3 regions of the Pseudomonas sp. Ost2 genome follow, and region 2 is predicted to be linked to each of the others. Evidence: predicted binding sites of a transcription regulator. Region 2 holds the regulator's gene; each other region holds the start of a gene.
The links. Region 2 encodes sigma-54, which starts transcription at its own class of promoters, with help from an activator protein. Its sites were predicted from a motif close to ANTGGCATNNANNTTGCTNT; they were not measured.
Positions count from the first base shown of each region.

Region 1 (7,908 bases), 790 kb from region 2:
GTCTGGAGCTTGTAGGTTGCCGCCTGCTGCCGGGCATTGGCGATCACCTGCTGTTCGCGCGGGGTATCCTGGATCGGCTTGCCGCTGTCCCATTTGGTCAGGGCCACCTGGTCGGCGATGCTCAGGCGCTCGCTGATGGCCTGCAGCAGGGGCGCCAGGGCATCGGGAGCTTTCGCGGGGGCAGGGGCGGCGAGGACGTTGGCACTCAGAAGGCTGGCAAGCAGCAGGCTCACAATACGGTTGTTCGGCAGCATGGCGGGCTTCGACTTTTTCGGTGGCGGATGCAGGCCCAGAGTTAACGTCACAAGGCCCTGCGAGCGCCAGCGCATTTTCATGAAAAAGCGTATTCCCACGGCTGTCGTATCCAGCCGTGGGGCGCGCGCCATCCATGTCGGGTCAGTCCGGCCCGGTCGCCTCCGACAGCGCCATGCCTTCGCTGCCGGCATAGAACACCATCAGGTCCACCGGGACGGCCCCGGTCCTGGCGCGATGCTCGACATTGACCACGGCGGCGATCGTATCGCCGGATTTCAGCAGGGTCTGCTTGTTGCCTTGCCGCGTCTCGACCAGCACTTCACCGGAGATGATGTAGGCGGCGCTGGGGATGGGGTGGATATGCCAGTTCAGTTCGGTATCGGCGGGGATGTTGATCCTCAGCAGGGTCAGTTCCGGCGGTCCGGCGGGATAGGCTTCATAGGGGGTGCCGTCCCAGCCGCTGCTGGCGCGCAGCAGGACTTCGGCGGTCGGGGTGGCGGGTGTCTTCGGTTCGCTGCTGTCGAGCTGTTCGGCAATGGTGCTTGAAGGAAACGTCATGGGTTAACTCTCCGTGTCGGGTTGCATTCGCCGTCCGTGCGTGGCGGTTTCCGTAGGATTTGGATCCAATCCCGGAGAGGATAGTCAACGCTGGTCTGAACGCCTTGGCTAGTGCCTAAACATTGCAAGAAATCTCGAATCGCCCCGTCGTCGGCCCCGAAAAACCTCGCCCATGAAAAATGCCCCGTACCTTTCGATACGGGGCATTTTCTGAAAGCAGCGCCTGCTCGTGCAGGCGCAACCGGATCAGCAGCTGTAGTACAGCTCGTATTCCAGTGGGTGTACGAAGGTACGGACCTTGATTTCTTCTTCGCTTTTCAGCTCGATGTAGGCATCGATGAAGTCGTCGCTGAAAACGCCGCCCTTGGTCAGGAACGCACGACCTTTGTCCAGCTCTTCCAGGGCTTCTTTCAGGCTGCCGCAAACTTGTGGGATCTCTTTGGCCTCTTCAGGCGGCAGGTCGTACAGGTTCTTGTCGGCAGCATCGCCAGGGTGGATCTTGTTCTGGATACCGTCCAGGCCGGCCATCATCAGTGCGGCGAAGGCCAGGTAAGGGTTGGCAGCCGGATCCGGGAAGCGGGCTTCGATACGACGGGCTTTTGGGCTGTTGACGTAAGGAATACGGATCGAGGCGGAACGGTTGCGAGCCGAGTAGGCCAGCATTACCGGAGCTTCGAAACCTGGGACCAGACGCTTGTAGGAGTTGGTCGACGGGTTGGTGAAGCCGTTCAGGGCCTTACCGTGCTTGATGATACCGCCGATGAAGTACAGGGCGGTGTCGGACAGGCCGGCATAACCTTCGCCGGCGAAGGTGTTCTTGCCATCCTTGGAGATGGACATGTGAACGTGCATACCCGAGCCGTTGTCGCCGTACAGCGGTTTTGGCATGAAGGTAGCGGTACGGCCGTAGGCATCAGCCACGTTGTGTACGCAGTACTTCAGGGTCTGGACTTCGTCAGCCTTGGCAACCAGGGTGTTGAACTTCACGCCGATTTCGTTCTGGCCGGCAGTCGCCACTTCGTGGTGGTGAACTTCGACGGTCTGGCCCATCTCTTCCAGCGCGTTGCACATGGAAGTACGGATTTCGTGGTCGTGGTCGAACGGAGGAACCGGGAAGTAGCCGCCCTTGATACCTGGACGGTGGCCCTTGTTGCCGCCTTCCACGTCCTGGTCGGACATCCACGAACCTTGTTCGGAGAAGATCTTGAACATGGAGCCGGAGATGTCGGACTTGAACTTGACCGAATCGAAGATGAAGAACTCGGGCTCTGGACCGAAGAAAGCGGTGTCGCCGATACCGGTGGACTTCAGGTACTCCTCGGCGCGACGGGCGATTGCACGTGGGTCGCGGTCGTAGCCTTGCATGGTCGACGGCTCGATCACGTCGCAGACCAGGATCAGGGTCGGCTCTTCGGTGAACGGGTCGAGCACGGCAGTGCTGTCGTCCGGCATCAGGATCATGTCGGAAGCTTCGATGCCTTTCCAGCCGGAGATGGAGGAACCGTCGAACATCTTGCCGATTTCGAAGAATTCGTCGTCCAGCGCATCGCGAGCCGGCATGGTCACGTGGTGCTGAGTACCTTTGGTGTCCGTGAAGCGCAGATCAATCCACTTAACGTCATGATCTTTGATGAGTTGAACCGACTTCGACATGGTGTCCTCCGGGTGGCTTCGGGCTGGGTAGTGGAGTTAGCCCTGAAATAGTGGTGATGCCGGCGCGAATACTCGGCCAAGGCAACCTGCCTCACAAGGGAGCAAATTGCATGCCAGTGCCCCGTGATGGGTTTTTTGCCCCAATCTCAAGCGTTCCAGCCAGCATAGGAGAATTTCGGTGCATGGAATGCACCTTTATGGTGCTGAAAAATGCATTGGCGGTCTTTTTTGGTGCGATAAAACCGTCTGTACAATAACTGGTTAAACCTTGAGCAATTTCCGCTATAATCCGCGCCCCCCTTTTTCGGCCGGCCCTTCGCGCGCTGTTTTCATGAAACTAATCGTAAAAGTCTTCCCCGAAATCACCATTAAGAGCCGCCCTGTCCGGATGCGTTTCATCCGCCAGCTGGCCAAGAACATCCGTGCCGTGCTCCGTGACCTGGACCCGGCCGTGGTGGTGAATGGCGTGTGGGACAACCTCGAGCTGCAAACCGCGCTGACCGACCCGAAGGCCCTGCACGAGCTGACCGCGCGCTTGTGCAATACCCCGGGGATCGCCCATTTGCTGCAGGTCGACGAGTACCCGCTGGGCGACTTCGACGACATCACCGCCAAGTGCCGCCAGCACTACGGCGACGTGTTGCCGGGCAAGGTCTTTTCCGTGCGCTGCAAGCGCGCCGGCAAGCACGTCTTTACCTCGATGGAGGTGGAGAAATACGTCGGCAGCCAGCTGCGCCGCCAGTGCAACGCCGCCGGGATTTCCCTGAAAGAGCCGGAAATCGAAGTGCGGATGGAAATTCGCGACCAACGGTTGTTTGTCATCCACAGCCAGCACGACGGCCTCGGCGGTTACCCGCTGGGTTCGGTCGAGCAGACCCTGGTGCTGATGTCCGGCGGCTTCGACTCCACCGTTGCCGCCTACCAGATGATGCGTCGCGGCCTGATCAGCCATTTCTGCTTCTTCAACCTCGGCGGGCGCGCCCACGAACTGGGGGTGATGGAAGTCGCCCATTACCTGTGGAAGAAGTACGGCAGCTCGCATCGGGTGCTGTTCATCAGCGTGCCGTTCGAGGAAGTTCTGGGAGAAATTCTCGGAAAAGTCGATAACAGTCATATGGGCGTAGTATTGAAGCGTATGATGTTGCGCGCGGCCGAAGTCATGGCCGATCGGTTGCACATCGATGCGCTGGTCACCGGCGAGGCGATTTCCCAGGTTTCCAGCCAGACGCTGCCGAACCTGTCGGTGATCGACTGCGTGACCGAGAAGCTGGTGATCCGCCCGCTGATCGCCAGCCACAAGCAGGACATCATCGACCTGGCGACCCGGATCGGCACGGCCGACTTCGCCAAGCACATGCCCGAATACTGCGGGGTGATTTCGGTCAACCCCAAGACCCACGCCAAGCGCGGTCGCGTGGAACACGAAGAGAAAGAGTTCGACATGGCGATCCTCGAGCGTGCGCTCGAGCGAGCCAAACTGGTGCCGATCGATCGGGTGATCGACGAATTGGGCCAGGACTTGCAGATCGAAGAAGTCAGCGAAGCGCTGGCGGGTCATATCGTGATCGACATCCGGCATCCGGATGCCGTGGACGATGAGCCGCTGGAACTCGCTGGCATCGAGGTACAAGCGATGCCGTTTTATGCACTGAACGCTCGTTTCAAGGAACTGGACCCTACTCGCCAGTACCTGCTGTATTGCGACAAAGGCGTGATGAGTCGCCTGCATGCCCACCATTTGCTCAGTGAGGGGCATGCCAATGTGCGCGTTTATCGACCGAGCTAAGTGCCCGGGGCTGTTTGCCTGTGGCCTGCGTCACCGGCCCCCGACGCCGCCGTCAAGCTGTAACGGCCACGCCGGACACTACTGTCAATCGCTGCCAAGACTTGTCAGCACACCGAATCCTCTGATCGAGATACACAAGTGATCGAAAATCTACGCAACATCGCCATCATTGCTCACGTTGACCATGGCAAGACCACCCTGGTAGACAAACTCCTGCGTCAATCCGGCACCCTGGAGCGCAACGAGCTCAACGACGAGCGCGTGATGGACTCCAACGACCAGGAAAAAGAGCGCGGTATTACCATCCTGGCGAAAAACACCGCCATCAACTGGAACGGCTACCACATCAACATCGTGGACACCCCGGGCCACGCCGACTTCGGCGGCGAAGTAGAACGCGTGATGTCGATGGTCGACTCCGTTCTGCTGCTGGTTGACGCTCAGGACGGCCCTATGCCGCAAACCCGTTTCGTGACCAAGAAGGCTTTCGAAGCCGGCCTGCGTCCGATCGTGGTAATCAACAAGGTCGACCGTCCGGGCGCGCGTCCGGACTGGGTTCTGGACCAGATCTTCGATCTGTTCGACAACCTGGGCGCCACCGAAGAACAGCTGGACTTCCAGGTCGTCTACGCCTCGGCCCTGAACGGCATTGCCGGTCTGGACCACACCGAAATGGCGGAAGACATGACCCCGCTGTACCAGGCGGTCGTCGATCACGTTCCGGCGCCGAAAGTCGACCGTGACGGTCCGTTCCAGATGCAGATTTCCGCACTGGACTACAACAGCTTCCTGGGTGTGATCGGCGTTGGCCGTATCGCTCGTGGTCGCGTCAAGCCGAACACTCCGGTCGTCGCCATCGACGCCGACGGCAAGCGCCGCAACGGTCGTATCCTGAAGCTGATGGGTCACCACGGCCTGCACCGCGTCGACGTTGAAGAAGCTTCTGCCGGCGACATCGTCTGCATCAGCGGCTTCGACCAGCTGTTCATCTCCGACACTCTGTGCGACCCACTGAACGTCGAAGCGATGAAGCCGCTGACCGTTGACGAACCGACCGTATCCATGACCTTCCAGGTCAACGATTCGCCGTTCTGCGGTAAAGAAGGCAAGTTCGTGACTTCCCGTAACATCAAGGAACGTCTGGACAAAGAGCTGCTGTACAACGTGGCACTGCGCGTTGAAGAAGGCGACTCGGCCGACAAGTTCAAGGTTTCCGGCCGTGGTGAGCTGCACCTCTCGGTTCTGATCGAAACCATGCGTCGCGAAGGCTTCGAAATGGGCGTTGGCCGTCCGGAAGTGATCATCCGCATGGTAGACGGCGTGAAGCACGAACCGTACGAGAACGTCACCATCGACCTGCCGGAAGAGTCGCAGGGCGCAATCATGGAGCAGATGGGTCTGCGCAAGGGCGACCTGACCAACATGGTTCCGGATGGCAAGGGCCGTGTGCGCCTTGAGTACAACATCCCTGCCCGTGGCCTGATCGGCTTCCGTAACGAGTTCCTGACCCTGACTTCCGGTGCTGGCATCCTGACTTCGATCTTCGATCGTTACGACGTGATGAAGTCCGGCGACATGTCCGGCCGTCAGAACGGCGTACTGGTTTCGGTCGAAACCGGCAAGGCGCTGACCTACTCGCTGGAAACCCTGCAGGCGCGTGGCAAGCTGTTCGTCGAACACGGCCAGGAAATCTACAACGGTCAGATCGTTGGTCTGAACAGCCGTGACAACGACCTGGGCGTCAACCCTACCAAGGGCAAGAAGCTCGACAACATGCGTGCTTCGGGTAAAGACGAAACCATCGCCCTGGTTCCACCTGTTCGCTTCACCCTGGAACAGGCTCTGGAATTCATCCAGGACGACGAGCTGTGCGAAGTCACTCCGAAGTCCATCCGTCTTCGCAAGAAGATCCTGGACGAAAGCGAGCGTACCCGCGCTGCCAAGAAAGCCAAGGCTTGATCATCTAGCCCCGGCTGAATGAAAAACGCCCCCGACCGCAAGGTCGGGGGCGTTTTTGTTTGTCTGGCCGAAATGCTGATGCAACCCCTGGCTCAAGACTGTCGCAAAACCTGTAGGAGCCGGCTTGCTGGCGATGAGGCCAGTGAGCTTTGCATCGCCTGATCGGCCGTCATCGCCAGCAAGCCGGCTCCCACAAAGAGGCGCCCCGCAGTCTGGCGCCCTCTGTGGGAGCGGGCTTGCCCGCGAATGGCCGGTCAGAACCGTTCCAGCGTCCTGATCGGTGCCTGGGGCGCGGCGGGTTTTGGCTTGTAGGCGCAATACCCCGGGCGTGGCCCGATTTTTGGATGGTTACGGCAGGTGTCCGGACGTTTTTCGTAGATGGTGCACAGCCGTGACTTGCGATCCAGGTACAGGCAATCGTTGTTGCTCATGCGCTGCAGGGTGAAGATCTCGCTCTTCTGGTTGTAGCGCTCGACGATCCCTTCCTTCTGCAGGCGCTTGGCGATGTTCTTCGGCGGGTCGCCGCGCTCGAACTCGTCGACGATGCCGATGCGGATCAGGTCCTTGATCTTCACCTCGACGGGCAGGGTGCAGCAGCTGGACATGCAGCCTCCGCACATATGGCTGGAGTATTTCTGCCAGGTTTCGAGGCGGTCGAGTTCCGCGGCGGCGATCAGGGTGGGTTTCATCCGGCTGTTGTCCAGGGTGTATCAGGGCGCGCGATGATACCGGGGCTGGTGGATTTGTGAACAACCTTTTGAAGGTTTTTCCCACAACCGCACGTTTGAAGGGAGTTTGCCGCATGGTTGCATCTTTTTGGAGCATTCCGGATTTATCGGGCCTTTCCCGCGATGCTCGGAAAAAAGCCCGAACCAGAGCCATCGCTCTGTGTCGAACCGACTAGGCTCAGACAACTCGCCTTTTAAATCGTCCATCTCGCTAGAGGTCGCATCGATGTCTCAGGAACCGCTTGTCCGTGACGCTGAGGTGGCTGCCTTTCGTGCCGCCGTCCTTGCCAAACTCACCTACGCGGTGGGTAAAGATCCCGACCACGCGTTCGATCACGACTGGTTCGAGGCGATTGCCCTGGCCGCACGCGACCATATGGTCGAACACTGGATGGATCACACGCGACAGATCTATCGCAAGGGCCAGAAGCGCGTCTATTACCTCTCCCTGGAATTCCTGATCGGCCGGCTGCTGTACGACAGCCTGAGCAACCTCGGCCTGCTGGATATCGCCCGCGAGGCGCTGGTGGATCTCGGCGTGGACCTGGAGCGCATCCGCCTGCTGGAGCCCGACGCGGCCCTGGGCAACGGTGGCCTGGGGCGTCTGGCGGCGTGTTTCATGGAGAGCATGTCGACCTTGGGCATCGCCGGCCATGGTTATGGCATTCGCTATGAGCACGGTCTGTTCCGCCAGGCCATCGTCGACGGCTGGCAGCAGGAGCAGACCGAGAACTGGCTGGACTTCGGCAACCCCTGGGAGTTCGAGCGCGCCGAAGTGATCTACCCGGTGGGCTTCGGCGGCAGCGTCGAAACCGTGCAGGACGAGACCGGCCTGAGCCGGCAGGTCTGGTGGCCGGCGGAAACCGTGCGGGCGGTGGCCTACGATACGCCAGTGGTCGGCTGGCGCGGCGCCAGCGTCAACACCCTGCGGCTGTGGCGGGCACGGGCAACGGAAGAGCTGCACCTGGA
Region 1 is NZ_AP021904.1:396,242-404,149, forward strand. Features, by position in the region: gene KI243_RS01790 (chorismate mutase) at 1-254, opposite strand, end outside; gene KI243_RS01795 (cupin domain-containing protein) at 397-813, opposite strand; gene glnA (type I glutamate--ammonia ligase) at 1,060-2,466, opposite strand; gene thiI (tRNA uracil 4-sulfurtransferase ThiI) at 2,798-4,252, shown strand; gene typA (translational GTPase TypA) at 4,391-6,211, shown strand; gene KI243_RS01815 (YkgJ family cysteine cluster protein) at 6,466-6,900, opposite strand; gene KI243_RS01820 (glycogen/starch/alpha-glucan phosphorylase) at 7,166-7,908, shown strand, end outside.
Region 1: a site for sigma-54 is predicted at 2,565-2,584, ahead of glnA (type I glutamate--ammonia ligase). Genes of this name have one in related genera too.

Region 2 (7,908 bases):
GACAGCGAGCAGCCCATCCGCATTCAAGCTGACGACGCTCAACTGGATGACAAGCAAGGCATCGCCACCTACAAGGGCGACGTCATCATCACTCAGGGTTCGATGATCGTTAAGGGTAATACCGTGACGCTCACCCGCACCAAGGACGGCGCCATCGACGTGGTGACTTCCGTGGGCAACCTGGCCTACTTCGAACAGCGGCAGAAAGCCACCGACCCGCAGCCGGTCAAGGGCTACGGCAAGACCATCCAGTACCATGCGCAACAGAACCGCATCGTCCTGATCGACCAGGCCAAGGTGATCAACGATGGCAACACCACCGAAGGCGAGAAGATCGTCTACGACACGGTGAAGCAGGTGGCTACCGCCGGTCGCGCCAATGGCACGCCGATCACCACGCCACGCCAGCGCATCGACATGGTTATCCAACCGAAAAAGAAAACTGACGAGCAAAAGGCCCAGTAATGGCAATTTTGAAAGCTCAGCATCTGGCCAAAGCCTACAAGAGTCGCCAGGTGGTGCGTGACGTCAGCCTGTCGATCGAAAGCGGCCAGATTGTCGGCCTGCTCGGCCCCAACGGTGCCGGCAAGACCACCTGCTTCTACATGATCGTCGGCCTGGTCCAGGCCGACCAGGGTCGCGTGCTGATCGACGACCAGGACGTCAGCCACCAGCCGATGCACGGCCGCGCGCGCGCGGGTATCGGCTACCTGCCCCAGGAAGCCTCGATCTTCCGCAAGCTCTCGGTGGCCGACAACATCATGGCGATCCTCGAGACCCGCAAGGAACTCGACAAGGCCGCCCGGCGCAAGGAACTGGAAAGCCTGCTGCAGGAGTTCCACATCAGCCATATCCGTGACAACCTCGGCATGAGCCTGTCCGGTGGTGAACGCCGCCGGGTGGAAATCGCCCGCGCCCTGGCCACCGCGCCCAAGTTCATACTGCTGGACGAACCGTTCGCCGGCGTCGACCCGATTTCCGTGGGCGACATCAAGCAGATCATCCATCACCTCAAGGCCAAGGGCATCGGTGTACTGATCACCGACCACAACGTCCGCGAGACCCTGGACATCTGCGAAACCGCTTATATCGTCAATGATGGGCAACTGATCGCCGAAGGCGATTCGGCCACCATCCTGGCCAACGAGCTGGTCAAGGAAGTCTATCTGGGCCATGAGTTCCGCCTGTAAGCCCGACGGTGTTTGACTACCCGCCTGAGCGCCGGAATGTTCGATAAAGCGTCACATGCTTTTATTGTTACAGCGCTCTAGGCAAACACTCCGGTTTCAGGCATATAATTTGCTTATGTTTGGCGCTTCGGCGCCCTGTAGTGGATGGCGCATGCGCGCCGGCAAATAAGGTGTTAAGCCCCTGCCATGAAACCATCGCTAGTCCTGAGAATGGGCCAGCAGCTGACGATGACACCGCAGCTGCAACAGGCCATCCGCCTGCTCCAATTGTCGACCCTGGACCTTCAGCAGGAAATCCAGGAGGCCCTGGAATCCAATCCGATGCTCGAACGCCAGGAAGAAGGCGACGACTTCGATAATGCCGATCCACTGGCCGACAACGCCGAGCAAAAACCCAACACCGACGTCCAGGAACCCTCCTACCAGGAAACCGCGCCCACGGTCGACAACCTCGAGGAAGGCGACTGGAACGAACGCATTCCCAACGAACTCCCGGTCGACACCGCCTGGGAAGACGTCTACCAGACCAGCGCCAGCAGCCTGCCCAGCAACGATGACGACGAGTGGGACTTCACCACCCGTACATCCGCCGGGGAAAGCCTGCAAAGCCACCTGCTGTGGCAGCTGAACCTGGCCCCGATGTCCGACACCGACCGGCTGATCGCCGTGACCCTGATCGACTGCATCAACAATCAGGGCTACCTGGACGAGACCCTCGAGGAAATCCTCGACGCCTTCGATCCGGAACTGGACATCGAGCTCGACGAGATCGAAGCCGTCCTGCACCGCATCCAGCAGTTCGAACCGGCCGGCATCGGCGCGCGCAACCTCGGCGAATGCCTGCTGCTGCAATTGCGCCAGCTGCCGGCCAAGACCCCGTGGCTGAGCGAAGCGCAACGCCTGGTCAGCGACTACATCGACCTGCTGGGCAGCCGCGACTACAGCCAGCTGATGCGCCGCATGAAGCTCAAGGAAGACGAGCTGCGCCAGGTCATCGAGCTGGTGCAGAGCCTCAACCCGCGCCCGGGCTCGCAGATCGAGTCCACCGAAGCCGAATACGTGGTGCCCGACGTCATCGTGCGCAAGGACAACGAGCGCTGGCTGGTGGAACTGAACCAGGAGTCGGTGCCACGCCTGCGGGTCAATCCGCAGTACGCCGGTTTTGTCCGCCGTGCCGATACCAGCGCCGACAACACCTTCATGCGCAACCAGTTGCAGGAAGCCCGCTGGTTCATCAAGAGCCTGCAGAGCCGCAACGAAACCCTGATGAAGGTCGCCACCCAGATCGTCGAGCACCAGCGCGGTTTCCTGGAATATGGCGATGAAGCGATGAAGCCGCTGGTCCTGCATGACATCGCCGAAGCCGTGGGCATGCACGAGTCGACGATTTCCCGGGTCACCACGCAGAAATTCATGCATACCCCCCGCGGTATTTATGAGCTGAAATACTTTTTCTCCAGCCATGTCAGCACCTCCGAAGGCGGCGAATGCTCGTCCACGGCGATCCGCGCGATCATCAAGAAACTGGTTGCGGCGGAAAATCAGAAAAAGCCGTTGAGTGACAGCAAGATCGCTGGTTTACTGGAGGCACAAGGCATTCAGGTCGCCCGTCGTACCGTCGCCAAGTACCGCGAGTCCCTCGGGATCGCGCCTTCCAGCGAACGGAAGCGGTTGATGTAACCGCCGGGCGTGCCACAGCGTTCCAGTGGCAGGCATACGCCTGCCGCTTTATGCACTGGCAACGAAGGAGAAGCTGTATGCAAGTCAACATCAGTGGACACCAACTGGAAGTGACCGAACCCCTGCGTGCCTACATCGGCGAGAAGCTCGACCGATTAGAGCGCCACTTCGACAAGATCACCAACGTACAGGTGACAATGGCCGTCGAAAAACTGAAGCAGAAAATCGAAGCCACTCTGCACATTCACGGTGGTGAGGTGGTCGCCAACGCCGAACATGACGACATGTATGCCGCGATCGACCTGCTTACCGACAAGCTGGACCGCCAACTGAAAAAGCATAAGGAAAAGAACCTGCACCTGCTCCAAGGTACAGGTCGCTAACACCCACCCATGATTCGACTTGAAAACATCCTGACCCCCGGCCGTTCCCTGGTGAACGTGCCGGGCGGCAGTAAAAAACGCGCCCTCGAACAAATTGCCAACCTGATCGCCCGTGAAGTGCCTGATCTGGAAATGCAGGATGTCTACGAGAGCCTGATTGCCCGTGAAAAACTCGGCTCGACCGGTTTTGGCAACGGCATCGCCATTCCCCACTGCCGCCTCAAAGGTTGCGAGTCGCCCATCAGTGCCCTGATGCACCTGGACGCTCCCATCGATTTCGACGCCATCGACGGTGCCCCGGTCGACCTGCTGTTCGTACTGCTGGTCCCGCAGGCCGCCACCGATGCGCACCTGGAACTGCTCCGGCAGATCGCCAGCATGCTCGATCGCAAGGAGGTACGTGACCGCCTGCGTAGCGCACCGAGCAATGAAGCCCTGTATCAGGTTGTCCTGGACGTACAGAACGGTCATTAATCATGCGCTTGATCATCGTCAGCGGTCGCTCCGGCTCAGGTAAAAGCACTGCCCTCGATGTCCTCGAGGACAACGGCTATTACTGCATCGACAACCTGCCGGCCGGCCTGCTGCCGGAACTGGCCGAGCGGGCGCTGATCCATACCGAGCTGGCACAACCGCTGGTCGCCGTGTCCATTGACGCGCGCAACCTGCCCAGCCACCTGTCGCGTTTTCCCGAGTTGCTGGACGAAGTCCGCGGCCGGCATATCCAGTGTGACGTGCTGTACCTGGACGCCGACGAGGAAACCCTGCTCAAGCGTTTCTCCGAGACCCGCCGGCGCCATCCCCTGAGCAGCGCCAACCGTTCGCTGGCCGAAGCCATCCGCGACGAGAGCAACCTGCTGGGACCGATTGCCGACCTCGCCGACCTCAAGGTCAACACCACCAACCTCAACCTGTACCAGCTACGGGATACCATCAAGCTGCGCCTGCTGAACCAGCCGGAACCGGGGACCGCGTTCCTGGTGGAGTCGTTCGGCTTCAAGCGCGGCATGCCGGTGGACGCCGACCTGGTATTTGACGTACGGTGCCTGCCCAATCCGTACTGGAAACCCGAACTGCGCGAGCAATCCGGGCTCGACGGCCCGGTGGCCGAGTACCTGGCCGCGCAACCGGATGTCGAGGAAATGTTCCAGGACATTTCCAGCTACCTGCTCAAATGGTTGCCACGCTTCGCCGCCAGCAACCGGGCTTATGTCACCATTGCCATTGGCTGTACCGGCGGGCACCATCGCTCCGTCTACCTGACCGAACGCCTTGGCCAGGTTCTGCAACAATCCCTGAAGAACGTCCAGGTCCGCCACCGCGACCTTAGCTGAAAGGATCACCATCGCGATGCCCGCTCTGGAAATTGAAATCATCAACAAACTGGGTTTGCATGCCCGCGCTTCCGCCAAGTTCGTCGGCGTTGCCGGTCAGTACCCCTGTCAGATCCGGGTAGGTCGTACGCCCGAGAGCATGGTCGATGGCAAGAGCATCATGGCCATGATGATGCTGGCGGCCGGCAAGGGCACCATGATCCACATGCAGACCGAAGGCGAACAGGAAGACGAGGCGATGGCGGCACTGGTGGCGCTGATCAACAACTACTTCGATGAGGGCGGTTGAGCTGGCGCGACGCCGCACCGCAGTGATGGCGTTCGACTGAACGCCATGGGACCGGGCTGACTCCCTGCTACAGCCCTTCCAGCCAGCCCAGCAGTCGGGCAACCAGCAACACCATCCCCGCCAGCAGCAACAGCCAGCCGACTCCGAAGCGAAATAGTCGCCCTCTGCTCATTGCCACGGTTTCAGTCCCCATCATCGGCTTTGGATCTTGTTGGTTATAGGGTTCACGCCAGTGCCGCGAGATAACGCCGTTCGACCTCTGGCCAGTTGATCACGTTGTAGAACGCATTGATGTATTCCGGACGGCGGTTCTGGTACAGCAGGTAATAGGCGTGCTCCCAGACATCCAGGCCGAGGATCGGGGTATTGCCGTTCATCAGCGGGCTGTCCTGGTTACCGCTGCTTTCAACCACCAGCTTTTTCTGCGGGGTCACGCTCAACCAGGCCCAACCGCTGCCGAAGCGCGTCAGTGCCGCCTTGGTAAAGGCCTCCTTGAACGCCTCGAAGCCGCCCAGTTGTTCGTCGATGGCCTGGCCCAGCGCCGCTTCCGGCTCACCGCCACCCAACGGGCTCATGACCGCCCAGAACAGCGAATGGTTGGCATGGCCACCACCGTGGTTGATCACAGCCGGGCGGATCTTTTCCGGCAGTTGCTGGACCGCGGCCACCAGTTCTTCCACCGGCCAATCGGCCCATTCCAAGCCCTCCACCGCCGCATTGAGGTTGGTGATGTAGGTCTGATGATGCCTGGTATGGTGGATTTCCATGGTCTTGGCATCGATATGCGGTTCCAGGGCATCGTAGTTGTAAGGCAGCGCAGGCAAGGTGTAGGTCATTTCAATGAACTCCATGTTGATGACGCGTCGGGGTCGATCCCGAGGAGGCCGTCTGGCTGTAGAGCAGGCGGCTGGTGCGGGGGTATTCGCCGTGTTCGCTGATAAAGGCGAGCAATTCGACGTAGGTCTTGCTGCTCTGATGCATCGCCGCCTCGCGCAGTGGCGGCGCAAGCCGGGTGTCCTGCATCGTCTGCAGCAGGCGCTGATGGATCGCGCACAGGTACTCGACGCTTTCTTCGGGCTGATTGAGCCGCAAGTGGAGGTCCGCCAGGTTGTGGTGGGAAATCACGCAGGCGGCCACCGCCTCCTCGGCGTCCGGCCAGCGCTCGAACAACACCTGTGCCAGGGCCAGGGCCTGCAGGTAGTGCTCGCGGGCATCGACCAGCTCGCCCAGGTTGAAATAGCGGTTGGCCCTTTCGATCGTGCGTTTCCAGTGTTCCATGACGAACCTCCAGGCAATGCAGTGGGTTACACGCCGCCAGCGGTGAGCTTTTCCGGATCCAGCAGGGTTTCCAGCTGGCTGCGCGGCAGATCGGTGTGTTCAAGCGCGACATCGATGATCGGACGGCCTTGCTGATAGGCCTTCTTGGCAATCTCGGCGGCCTTCTGGTAGCCGATGATCGGGTTGAGTGCGGTGACCAGGATCGGATTGCGCGACAACGCTTCCTTGAGCTTGGCTTCGTTGACCTTGAAGCTGGCGATAGCCTTGTCGGCCAGCAGGCGACTGACGTTCGCCAGCAGTTCGATACTGCTCAACAGATTCTGGGCGATGATCGGCAGCATCACGTTCAGTTCGAAGTTGCCTGACTGCCCGGCCACGGTGATCGCACTGTCGTTGCCGATGACCTGCGCCGCCACCATCGCGGTAGCCTCCGGGATCACCGGATTGACCTTGCCCGGCATGATCGACGATCCCGGCTGCAAGGCTTCCAGCTCGATCTCGCCGAGGCCGGCCAGGGGGCCGGAGTTCATCCAGCGCAGGTCGTTGGCGATCTTCATCAGCGACACCGCGGTGGTTTTCAACTGACCGGACACCGCGACAGCCGTGTCCTGGGAGCCGATCAGCGCAAACAGGTTATGGCCCGGGGTGAATTGCACATGGGTCAAGGCGCTCAGTTGCCGACTGAACAGCTCGGCGAACTGCGGGTGGGCATTGATCCCGGTGCCGACCGCCGTACCGCCCTGGGCCAGGGATTGCAGGCTCGGCAGCAGGTCCCGCAGATGCTGGACATTGGCCTTGAGTTGCGCCGCCCAGCCGTTGAGTACCTGGCTCAGGCGAACCGGCATGGCGTCCATCAGGTGGGTACGGCCGGTCTTGATAAACGGATGGACCTGCCCGGCCTTGGCTTCGGTGACCTGCACCAGGTGCGCCAGTGCCGGCAGCAATTGTTCGTGCAACGCCAGGGCGGCGCTGACATGAATGGTGGTCGGGATGATGTCGTTGCTGCTTTGCCCGCAATTGACGTGGTCGTTGGGGTTGACCGGCTCGCCGAGCAAACGGCTGGCGAGGGTCGCGATCACTTCGTTGGCATTCATGTTGGAGCTGGTGCCGGAGCCGGTCTGATAGATATCCACCGGGAAATGCGCCATGAAGTCGCCTTCCAGCAGGCCCTGGCAGGCATCGACGATGGCCTTGCCCTGAGCAGCGCTCAACTGCCGCAATTCGACGTTGGCCTGGGCCGCCGCCGCCTTGGCGAGGATCAGCGCACGGATGAATTGCGTCGGCATGCGCAGGCGACTGATGGGAAAGTTGTTCACCGCGCGCTGGGTCTGGGCACCATACAAGGCCTCGGCCGGCACCTGCAGTTCGCCCATGCTGTCGCGTTCGATACGGGTATTACTCATCGGGGAATCCTTGCACCAGTTCAGTCAGGGGAATGGAAGGCAGCAGCGAACAGGTCGCCAACTGCCAGGCAAAGCTTTGCCAGCGGCGCAACCGACAGTTGCACAGCGCCTGGCGCTCCAGGTCGCGCAGCGGACGCCAGGCCTGGTCCAGGCACAACGAACGCCAGTGCCAGGGCAACGCGGTGTCGGCGGCCGTGTCGAGCAACAGGCGAAAGGCGGTTTCGGCAATGGTCCACGGCGAGGTGGCCGTACAGCAGGCCAGATAGCGGCCTTCGGCGAGGTAGTGCTCGATCAGCCGGGGTTCATCCGGCAGCAATGCGCAGCGGATCTGGCGGCTCATCCAGCGCCAGC
Region 2 is NZ_AP021904.1:1,185,272-1,193,179, reverse strand. Features, by position in the region: gene lptA (lipopolysaccharide transport periplasmic protein LptA) at 1-465, shown strand, start outside; gene lptB (LPS export ABC transporter ATP-binding protein) at 465-1,190, shown strand; gene KI243_RS05180 (RNA polymerase factor sigma-54) at 1,377-2,870, shown strand; gene raiA (ribosome-associated translation inhibitor RaiA) at 2,948-3,253, shown strand; gene ptsN (PTS IIA-like nitrogen regulatory protein PtsN) at 3,263-3,727, shown strand; gene rapZ (RNase adapter RapZ) at 3,730-4,587, shown strand; gene KI243_RS05160 (HPr family phosphocarrier protein) at 4,604-4,876, shown strand; partial or broken gene KI243_RS32830 (ZIP family metal transporter) at 4,956-5,069, opposite strand; gene KI243_RS05155 (superoxide dismutase) at 5,101-5,712, opposite strand; gene KI243_RS05150 (hypothetical protein) at 5,714-6,154, opposite strand; gene KI243_RS05145 (class II fumarate hydratase) at 6,181-7,557, opposite strand; gene KI243_RS05140 (hypothetical protein) at 7,550-7,908, opposite strand, start outside.

Region 3 (7,908 bases), 830 kb from region 2:
AGACAGGTTCATGCGCCACTGGATCGCCGCCGCAGCCGTCGCAACCACATTGCTCGGCAGTTTCTCCGTCCGCGCGGGCATCATCGATGTAAACCGGGCGGTGGACGAGATCCGCGACGGCGCCCTGATCCTCGATCTGCGCAATAACAGCGACTTCGCCGCCGGCAATATCCACAACTCCCTGCAAGTCGACCTGACCCTGGAAGACGGCACCGGCATCAGCGCCGAAGGCCTGGCCTATCAGTTGCGCCAGGTCGTACTCGACCCCAATGCCACCGTGGTCATCTACAGCGACACCGACCAGCACGCCCTGGAAGCCGAGGACACGCTGGTCAAACGCGGGTATTTCGGTATCGTGAACGGTGGTAACTACAGCGAATTGCGCGATGCGCTGTTCGACCACGTCGAGGACACCCCGACCTGGGCCTTCGACAATGATGACGATATCGCCGACCAGGCCACCCCTACCGCCGTTCCCACGGAATAAAGCCAACGCATGAAACGATTGACCCTGCTGAGCACTTTCCTTCTGAGCATCGTCCCGCTGTGCGCTCCGCTGCACGCCGCCCAACTGACCCTCGACCTCGGTTCCGGCAGCCGCACCTGGGAAACCGAGGCGTTGCTGGCCCATCCCCAGGCCCAGACCATCACCATCGATGACGATGTTTCCTACAAACGCCAGATGACCTATCGCGCTGTACCGGTCGCGGCGCTGCTGGACGGCATCAAGGCCGACGATCACCTGCAGGCGGTGGCGCTGGACGGTTTCGCCGCCGAGCTGAGCGCCGGGCCCCTGCTCAACCAGAAAGGCGCGCAAGCGTGGCTGGCGGTGGAAGACCCGGCCAGACCCTGGCCGCCGCTGGCGGAGGGCAAGCCCGGCGCCGGACCGTTCTACCTGGTGTGGACCCATCCGCAGGCCGGCCATATCAGCCCCGAGCAATGGCCTTTCCAGGTCGCCAGTATCAAGCGCCTGACGTCGGTGGCGGAACGTTTCCCGGCGCTGTTGCCCGATCCGAAACTGGCGGCCAACGATCCGGTGAACAAGGGCTTTGCGCTGTTCCAGAAGAACTGCCTGGCATGCCATAAGCTCAATGGCGCGGGAGATGCGCAGGTCGGTCCGGACCTGAACGTGCCGTACAGTCCGACGGAATACTTCGCCGAGGGTTTTCTCAAGCGCTATATCCGCGACCCACAGGGCCTGCGCCACTGGCCGCAGGCGAAGATGCCGGCGTTCGCCCCGGCCGTGCTACCGGACGGCGAATTGGATCTGCTGGTGAGCTATCTAAAGCATATGGCCAAGCGCAAGGTGCCCGCGCAATAGACGATCATTCCCACGCGGAGCGTGGGAATGATCGGTATGGCGTGGTTACTGCTGCTGTACCGACAACACCGGTGTCGGCGACACCAGCACCTTGGCGTGCATCTGCTCGAAACCGCCGCCACGGCGCATGCCGCGCACCGGACAGGCGTCCAGGTAATCCAGGCCCACGGCCAGCTTCAGGTGCCGTTCCGGCCTGGCCAGCTGGTTGGTCACGTCGAAACTGTACCAGGCATCGTCCAGCCAGGCTTCCGCCCAGGCGTGGCTGGACAGGTGCTCGCTGTTTTCACTGTACAGGTACCCCGACACGTACCGCGCCGGAATCCCCAGGCTGCGGGCGCACGCCAGAAACGCATGGGTATGGTCCTGGCACACCCCGGCACGCTTGGCGAAAGCCTGGGCCGCGCTGGTGTCGACCTCGGTCACGCCCGGCGTATAGGTCATGTGCTGGTTCAGCGCCTGCATCAGGTCGATCAGCGCCGAACGGTCGCGGCGCTTGCGGCATTGCCGGTCGGCGAAGCCGCGCAGCGCGTCATCCGATTCGGTCAGGCGGGTCATGCGCAGGAACGGCAGGGCCGACTGGCTCTCGTGCTCGGCCTCGCGCTGCTCGTCGATATCGACCTGTCCACGCGCACCGATGATGATCGCTTCGTGGGGCTCGTCGAGGGTCAGCACATGGAGGATATTGCCGAACGGATCGAGCTGCGCGCGCACCGGGCGCGGCAGGTTCAACTGCCAGCTGAGCACATGCTGGCGCTCGCTGTCATGGGGGGTCAGCCGCAGGTACTGGATGCTCGCCCGCACCTGGTCGGCGTAGTGATAGGTGGTCTCGTGGCTAATGGAAAGTCTCATGCAGCCTCCAGGTAGGAACTGTGGATGGCGTTGCCCAGTTCGGCAACCAGAGGAATGAACTCGGTCAGCCAGGCGTGCAGGCCTTCTTCGAGGATTTCATCGATACCGGTATAGCGCAGTCGCGCGTCCATCTCGGCCGCCAGGCGTTGCGCCGGCCGGCCGTTGGTGCCGGGTAGGCTGGCGAGGATCTGGTCGATTTCTTCCGTGCAGGCCCGCAGCGAACGCGGCACATCGGCGCGCAGCAGCAGCAACTCGGCCACCTGGCGCGCACCGGGGGCGTCGCGGTAGATCTCGGTGTAGGCCTCGAACGACGACAGGGCCCGCAGCAAGGCGCTCCACTGGTAATACGCATGGGCGGTGTGGTCGCTGACGGCATCGGCCTGGTCGCCGGCCATGTCATAGCGGGCGTCGAGCAGGCGCAGGGTGTTGTCGGCCCGTTCGATAAAGGTCCCCAGGCGAATGAAGCGGAACGCATCGTTGCGCATGATGGTGCCGTAGGACGCGCCCCGGAACAGGTGCGAACGCTCCTTGATCCATTCGCAGAAACGGCTCATGCCGTAGTTGCCCAGGCCCTGGTCGGCGATGCCGCGGATCTCCAGCCAGGTGGCGTTGATGTTTTCCCACATGTCGGCGGTAATCCGCCCACGTACCGCATGGGCGCTGGCCCGCGCGGCGCGCAGGCAGCTGTAGATGCTGGCCGGGTTCTCGGCGTCCAGGGCGAAGAAGTGCAGCAGCCGTTCGGCGTGCAGGTCGCCATGGCGCTCCAGGTAGTCATCCAGGGTGCCGGTGATCAACAGCGGCATGGCCATTTCGTGCAGGCCATCGCCACGGCCGTCCTGCGGCATCAGCGACAGCGAGTAACTCCCGTCGAGCATCCGCGCGAGGTTTTCCGCTCGCTCCAGGTAGCGCGACATCCAGTACAAATCCGAGGCAGTTCTACTTAACATGGCAGGCTTCCTTAATCCTCGACCACCCAGGTGTCCTTGGTTCCGCCCCCTTGGGACGAGTTGACCACCAGGGAGCCTTCGCGCAGCGCGACGCGGGTAAGCCCGCCTGGCACGACACGGGTTTCACGACCGGACAGGACAAATGGGCGCAGATCGATGTGGCGCGGAGCTATGCCGCTTTCAACAAAGGTCGGACAGGTCGACAGTGACAGCGTCGGCTGGGCGATATAGGCGTGAGGCTTGGCCTTGAGCCGGGCGCGGAAATTTTCGATTTCCGCGGCGCTCGCCGCCGGGCCGACCAGCATGCCGTAGCCACCGGAACCCTGGGTTTCCTTGACCACCAGTTCTGGTAGATGCGCCAGCACGTGGGAGAGTTCCTCGGGCTTGCGGCATTGCCAGGTCGGCACGTTCTTCAGGATCGGCTCTTCGTCCAGGTAGAAGCGGATCATGTCGGTGACGAAGGGATACACCGACTTGTCGTCGGCGACCCCGGTGCCGATGGCGTTCGCCAGTACGACATTGCCGGAACGATAGGACGACAGCAGGCCCGGTACGCCCAGCATCGAATCGGGATTGAACGCCAGTGGATCGAGGAAGGCATCGTCGAGCCGGCGATAGATCACGTCCACCTGCTTGGGGCCGTCGGTGGTGCGCATGAAGACCTTGTCGTCACGCACGAACAGGTCGGCACCCTCCACCAGTTCCACCCCCATTTCCCGGGCCAGGAACGCATGTTCGAAGAACGCACTGTTGAAGCGTCCGGGGGTCAGTACCACGACGCTCGGGTTATCCAGCGGGCTGGAGCTTTTCAGGGTGTCGAGCAGCAGGTTCGGGTAATGGTCGATGGGGGCGATGCGCTGGGCGGCGAACAGCTCGGGGAACAGGCGCATCATCATCTTGCGGTCTTCGAGCATGTAGCTCACGCCGCTGGGGGTGCGCAGGTTGTCTTCGAGGACGTAGTAGGTACCGTCGCCATCGCGGACCAGGTCGACCCCGGAAATATGCGAATAGATATCACGGTGCAGGTTCAGGCCCTGCATCGCCAACTGGTACTGCTCGTTGGCCAGCACCTGTTCGGCGGGAATGATCCCGGCCTTGATGATGCGCTGCTCATGGTAGAGGTCGGCGAGAAACATGTTCAGCGCCTTGACCCGCTGGATGCAGCCGCGCTCGACGATCCGCCATTCGCTGGCGGGAATACTGCGGGGAATCGTGTCGAAGGGGATCAGGCGCTCGGTGCCCTGGTCGTCGCCATAAAGGGTGAAGGTAATCCCGGCGCGATGAAACAGCAGATCGGCCTCGCGTCGCCGTTGGGCCAGCAACTCCTGCGGAGTATCCGCCAGCCAACGAGCAAACTCCCGGTAATGCGGGCGGACCTGGCCGCCTGCATCGTACATCTCATCAAAATAGGTGCGGATCATGCCGTGCTCCTTGTCACCCGGTCACAAGAGCCTTCGCAAGGCCCGTGCCATCGGCATAAACGCTTAGATATCAATAAGTTGGATAAACACCCAACCTGCGCCGCACCATAGCTGTGCAGTAAACGCCCCAATGCGATCAGCCGCGCTTCATTGCGAAGCAAGCTTATGGCTATAACCAGCATAGCCCTCGTTCGGCGGCCTGCCCGGGCGGCCTTTTTTTGTGCGTGTTTTTTACAAACAAAAACGGCCGACCCCGAGGTCAGCCGCTGCCGTGTGGAGATCGATGCGTTCAGTTGAGCGCACGTATCGGATGTTTGACGCCCCAGCCTTCGATCACACCACCCAGGGGTTCGACCACCGCCCCGAAGTCGTGCTCGAAGTCATCGATGCCGCCATAGGTGGCGTACATCACCTTGCTCAGCTCCAGATACCAGGCACCGTCGTCCCTGGCACTGACCTGGGCATTCAAGGATTCACCACGAAACTTGCCTGCTGCCCTGCGTGCCCGCTCCTCGTCCGGGAAAATGGCATAGAACTCGATGGGATGGATGCGTGCGAAATCAAAACCGCCTTCTTTCATGCGGCGCAGCACCTGGCTGCTGATGTCTTCTTGATAGGCTGTGCTCATGAAACGTCCTCCTCAGCAAGCGTTGGATAGACTTTCCGTACTCCCGAACCAGGCACCGGGCGGTGCTGGCAGTTCGACAGGTATCTGCCGACCGGGAAACAAGCATGTAGCTGACAAGATCAGACCACCTTAGCGAATCATTCGCTGATCTCGATTGCAGAGTAGCGCGATGCCAGCAGCTCTGCCAGAGGGTCCGAGAGGGAAAAATACAGTTTCATGAAGCCGGTGCGATGTGCAGGATCTGGATGCTGTTCTGGTCCTTGAGGCTCTTGACCGTTGGATCGGCCCGGCGTCCCTCCAGGTCGTTGAGGTCCAGCTCGGCCGGAACCGGCAGCAGCTTGGCGCGAATCAGTTGCGCGGCCTCCTCCATGCTGGGTTCGCGCTCACAATCGAAGTGCTCGACGGTCTGAACACCATGATCGTCCACGAAAGTGACTTCCCACATTTTCATCGGTGTCTCCTCGATAAAGCCCAAGCCGGGCTTACAACATCTGGACTGCTCGGCAGCGAGGATCGTTCAGAGATCTTGCGGAGGATGAACCTTGTGGGGAACCTTGTGGGAGCGGGCTTGCCCGCGAAGGCGCCCTCAAGGGCGCAAAAGCTTCGCGGGCAAGCCCGCTCCCACATAAGCCCACTCCCACAAACCCCTTCAACGCCTCACGGCTTCTCGGCGTGTTCCTTGAGGGCTTGCAAGGTGTTGTACGGCGCATCCACCACGAACTTGTTCGCCAGCCACGAAGGCACGCTGCCGCCTGGCTCGGTGTGCACCTGGTAGGTCACTTCGGTGAGGTTGTCACCCTTGGGCACCAGCTTCCAGAAGCCCGCGACCTGGGCCACGCGCACATAACCCTTCTCTTCCGGCTTGTAGGTCGGCACGCCTTCCAGCTTGCGAGTCAGGGTGCCATCGGCGGCCTGGGTGGTGGTGATATGCAGGTAGGAGTCGCGATCCGTGACCGGGAACGGCGCCTTGAACTGGGTATAGGTCCAGCTCTCGTCACCTTTCTTGTCCACCAGCTTCTGCGACTTGCACTCGTGGATCCAGGAGCAGGCGCCGGCCACGTCTTCCTGCAAGGCGCGGATCTTGGCCACCGAAGCCTTGATCGTCGTCACGCCCTGATAGGCCTTGTACTTGGAACCGGCCACTTCGCTGAGTGAAACCTTGATCCCGTTTTCGTCCTTGGCCGTTTCCCAGGTTTCCGCGCAGGCAGTACCGGTCAACAGGACAGTCAAGCCACAAACCACAGCCATTCGATGCAGCGAACCCATTGTTTTATTCCTTATTGTCAAAGTTCCGTTCATTGAACACACCTCAAGCCGCCGTCATTTCCTCCCACCAGCCGATCAGGCGAATGGCTTCTTCACGGCTATCGCCACAGACCTCGGGATCGGCCTTGAAACCACCGCATACAGCCGGTCGCTCAGGCTTGCCGAACAACTCGCACAGGTGTTCGACCGAGAGATGCAGGCAACGTTCTCCGGCCGGCTTGCCGTCCGGCATGCCGGGCAGCGGCGAGCTGATGGAAGGCGCGATGCAACAGGCGCCACAACCTTCACGGCAGTTCATGACGACACGCTCCTCGCAACGGACCCGGGGTGTGGAAGACAGAGTAACCGCTAAAACGGCTGTTTAAAATTGGTCGCACAATTGTTTTTCAATGACAGGCTATATGACCGGTCAGTCACCGACGAAGTGTCATGACCGAACGAAGGGATCTACTGCTTGAACTCGAAATCCAGGGCCGCGCCTTCCACTTCCCGCCGGCTCTCGTTGCGCAATTGCAGATCCATCTCATTGCTCAGCAAGCGACCGTTGAGCTGAAACGGCGTCTGGCCCGGAGGCTTCTCACCGAACATCTGCGGCAACAGCGGGCGGCTCTTGGACAGCGGCACCGTACCCACCGGCTGCATCTTGTTGACGAGGTCCTGGGGCAGGCTCAGGTCCAGCTTGGCCGGTGGCAGGCGGGTCTTCACCACCTCGCTGGCCGGCTTGGACCTGGACGCGACAGGCGCACGCTTTTTCACCGGGGCGGTGTTTTTCGGTGCGGGTTTCTTTTGCGGCGCGGGGGTCTTGCCGGCCTTGCCTGTCGGCTTGGCGGTCGCCGTGGAGGTCTTGGTCGCCGTCGACGCCTTGGCCGAAGACGCTTCCTGGGCCTGAACCATTGCCGAACCGCCAACACTCAGGCTGGTCAGCAAGGCAATCAACAGCAGGCGCACAGGGAAAGTGGCGGTCATGGGCTCTACGGCGTAAACAACAGAGGGTCATATGCTCGCTTGTTGAGCAGTTGAAGACAAGTAAAGAGACGTAAAGAGTTCGGACAACCTCTCCCCGTGCCCGGAAACGGCCACTGGCGGCCGCCCGGACACAGGGGCTCAGAACAGCCCGGCGGCGGTTTCCTGGCAGAGCTGGCTGGCCAGCATGCCGAGGGTCATCAGCGCCCGGTCGGCCTCGCGATTCCACGGGATTCCGCAGTTGAGCCGGATGCAGTGGTTGAACTGCTCGGTATTGCTGAAGATCAGTCCCGGCGCGATGCTGATGCCCTGTTGCAGCGCCCGCACATGCAGCTCCTGGGTATTGACCCTGCCTGGCAGGCTGACCCAGAGAATGAAACCGCCGGTCGGCCGGGTCATCTGCGTACCTTCGGGGAAGTACTGCTGCACCGCCAGCTGGAAGGCGCTCAGGTTCTTGCGGTATTCCTGGCGGATATAGCGCAGATGCCGGTCATAACCGCCGTTTTCCAGGTA
Region 3 is NZ_AP021904.1:2,018,835-2,026,742, reverse strand. Features, by position in the region: gene KI243_RS09050 (rhodanese-like domain-containing protein) at 11-487, shown strand; gene KI243_RS09045 (cytochrome c) at 497-1,321, shown strand; gene KI243_RS09040 (transglutaminase family protein) at 1,367-2,170, opposite strand; gene KI243_RS09035 (alpha-E domain-containing protein) at 2,167-3,117, opposite strand; gene KI243_RS09030 (circularly permuted type 2 ATP-grasp protein) at 3,129-4,538, opposite strand; gene KI243_RS09025 (ribonuclease E inhibitor RraB) at 4,828-5,166, opposite strand; gene KI243_RS09020 (hypothetical protein) at 5,381-5,617, opposite strand; gene KI243_RS09015 (START domain-containing protein) at 5,824-6,432, opposite strand; gene KI243_RS09010 (YkgJ family cysteine cluster protein) at 6,476-6,730, opposite strand; gene KI243_RS09005 (hypothetical protein) at 6,880-7,398, opposite strand; gene KI243_RS09000 (PLP-dependent aminotransferase family protein) at 7,537-7,908, opposite strand, start outside.
Region 3: a site for sigma-54 is predicted at 4,571-4,590, ahead of KI243_RS09030 (circularly permuted type 2 ATP-grasp protein). Genes of this name have one in related genera too.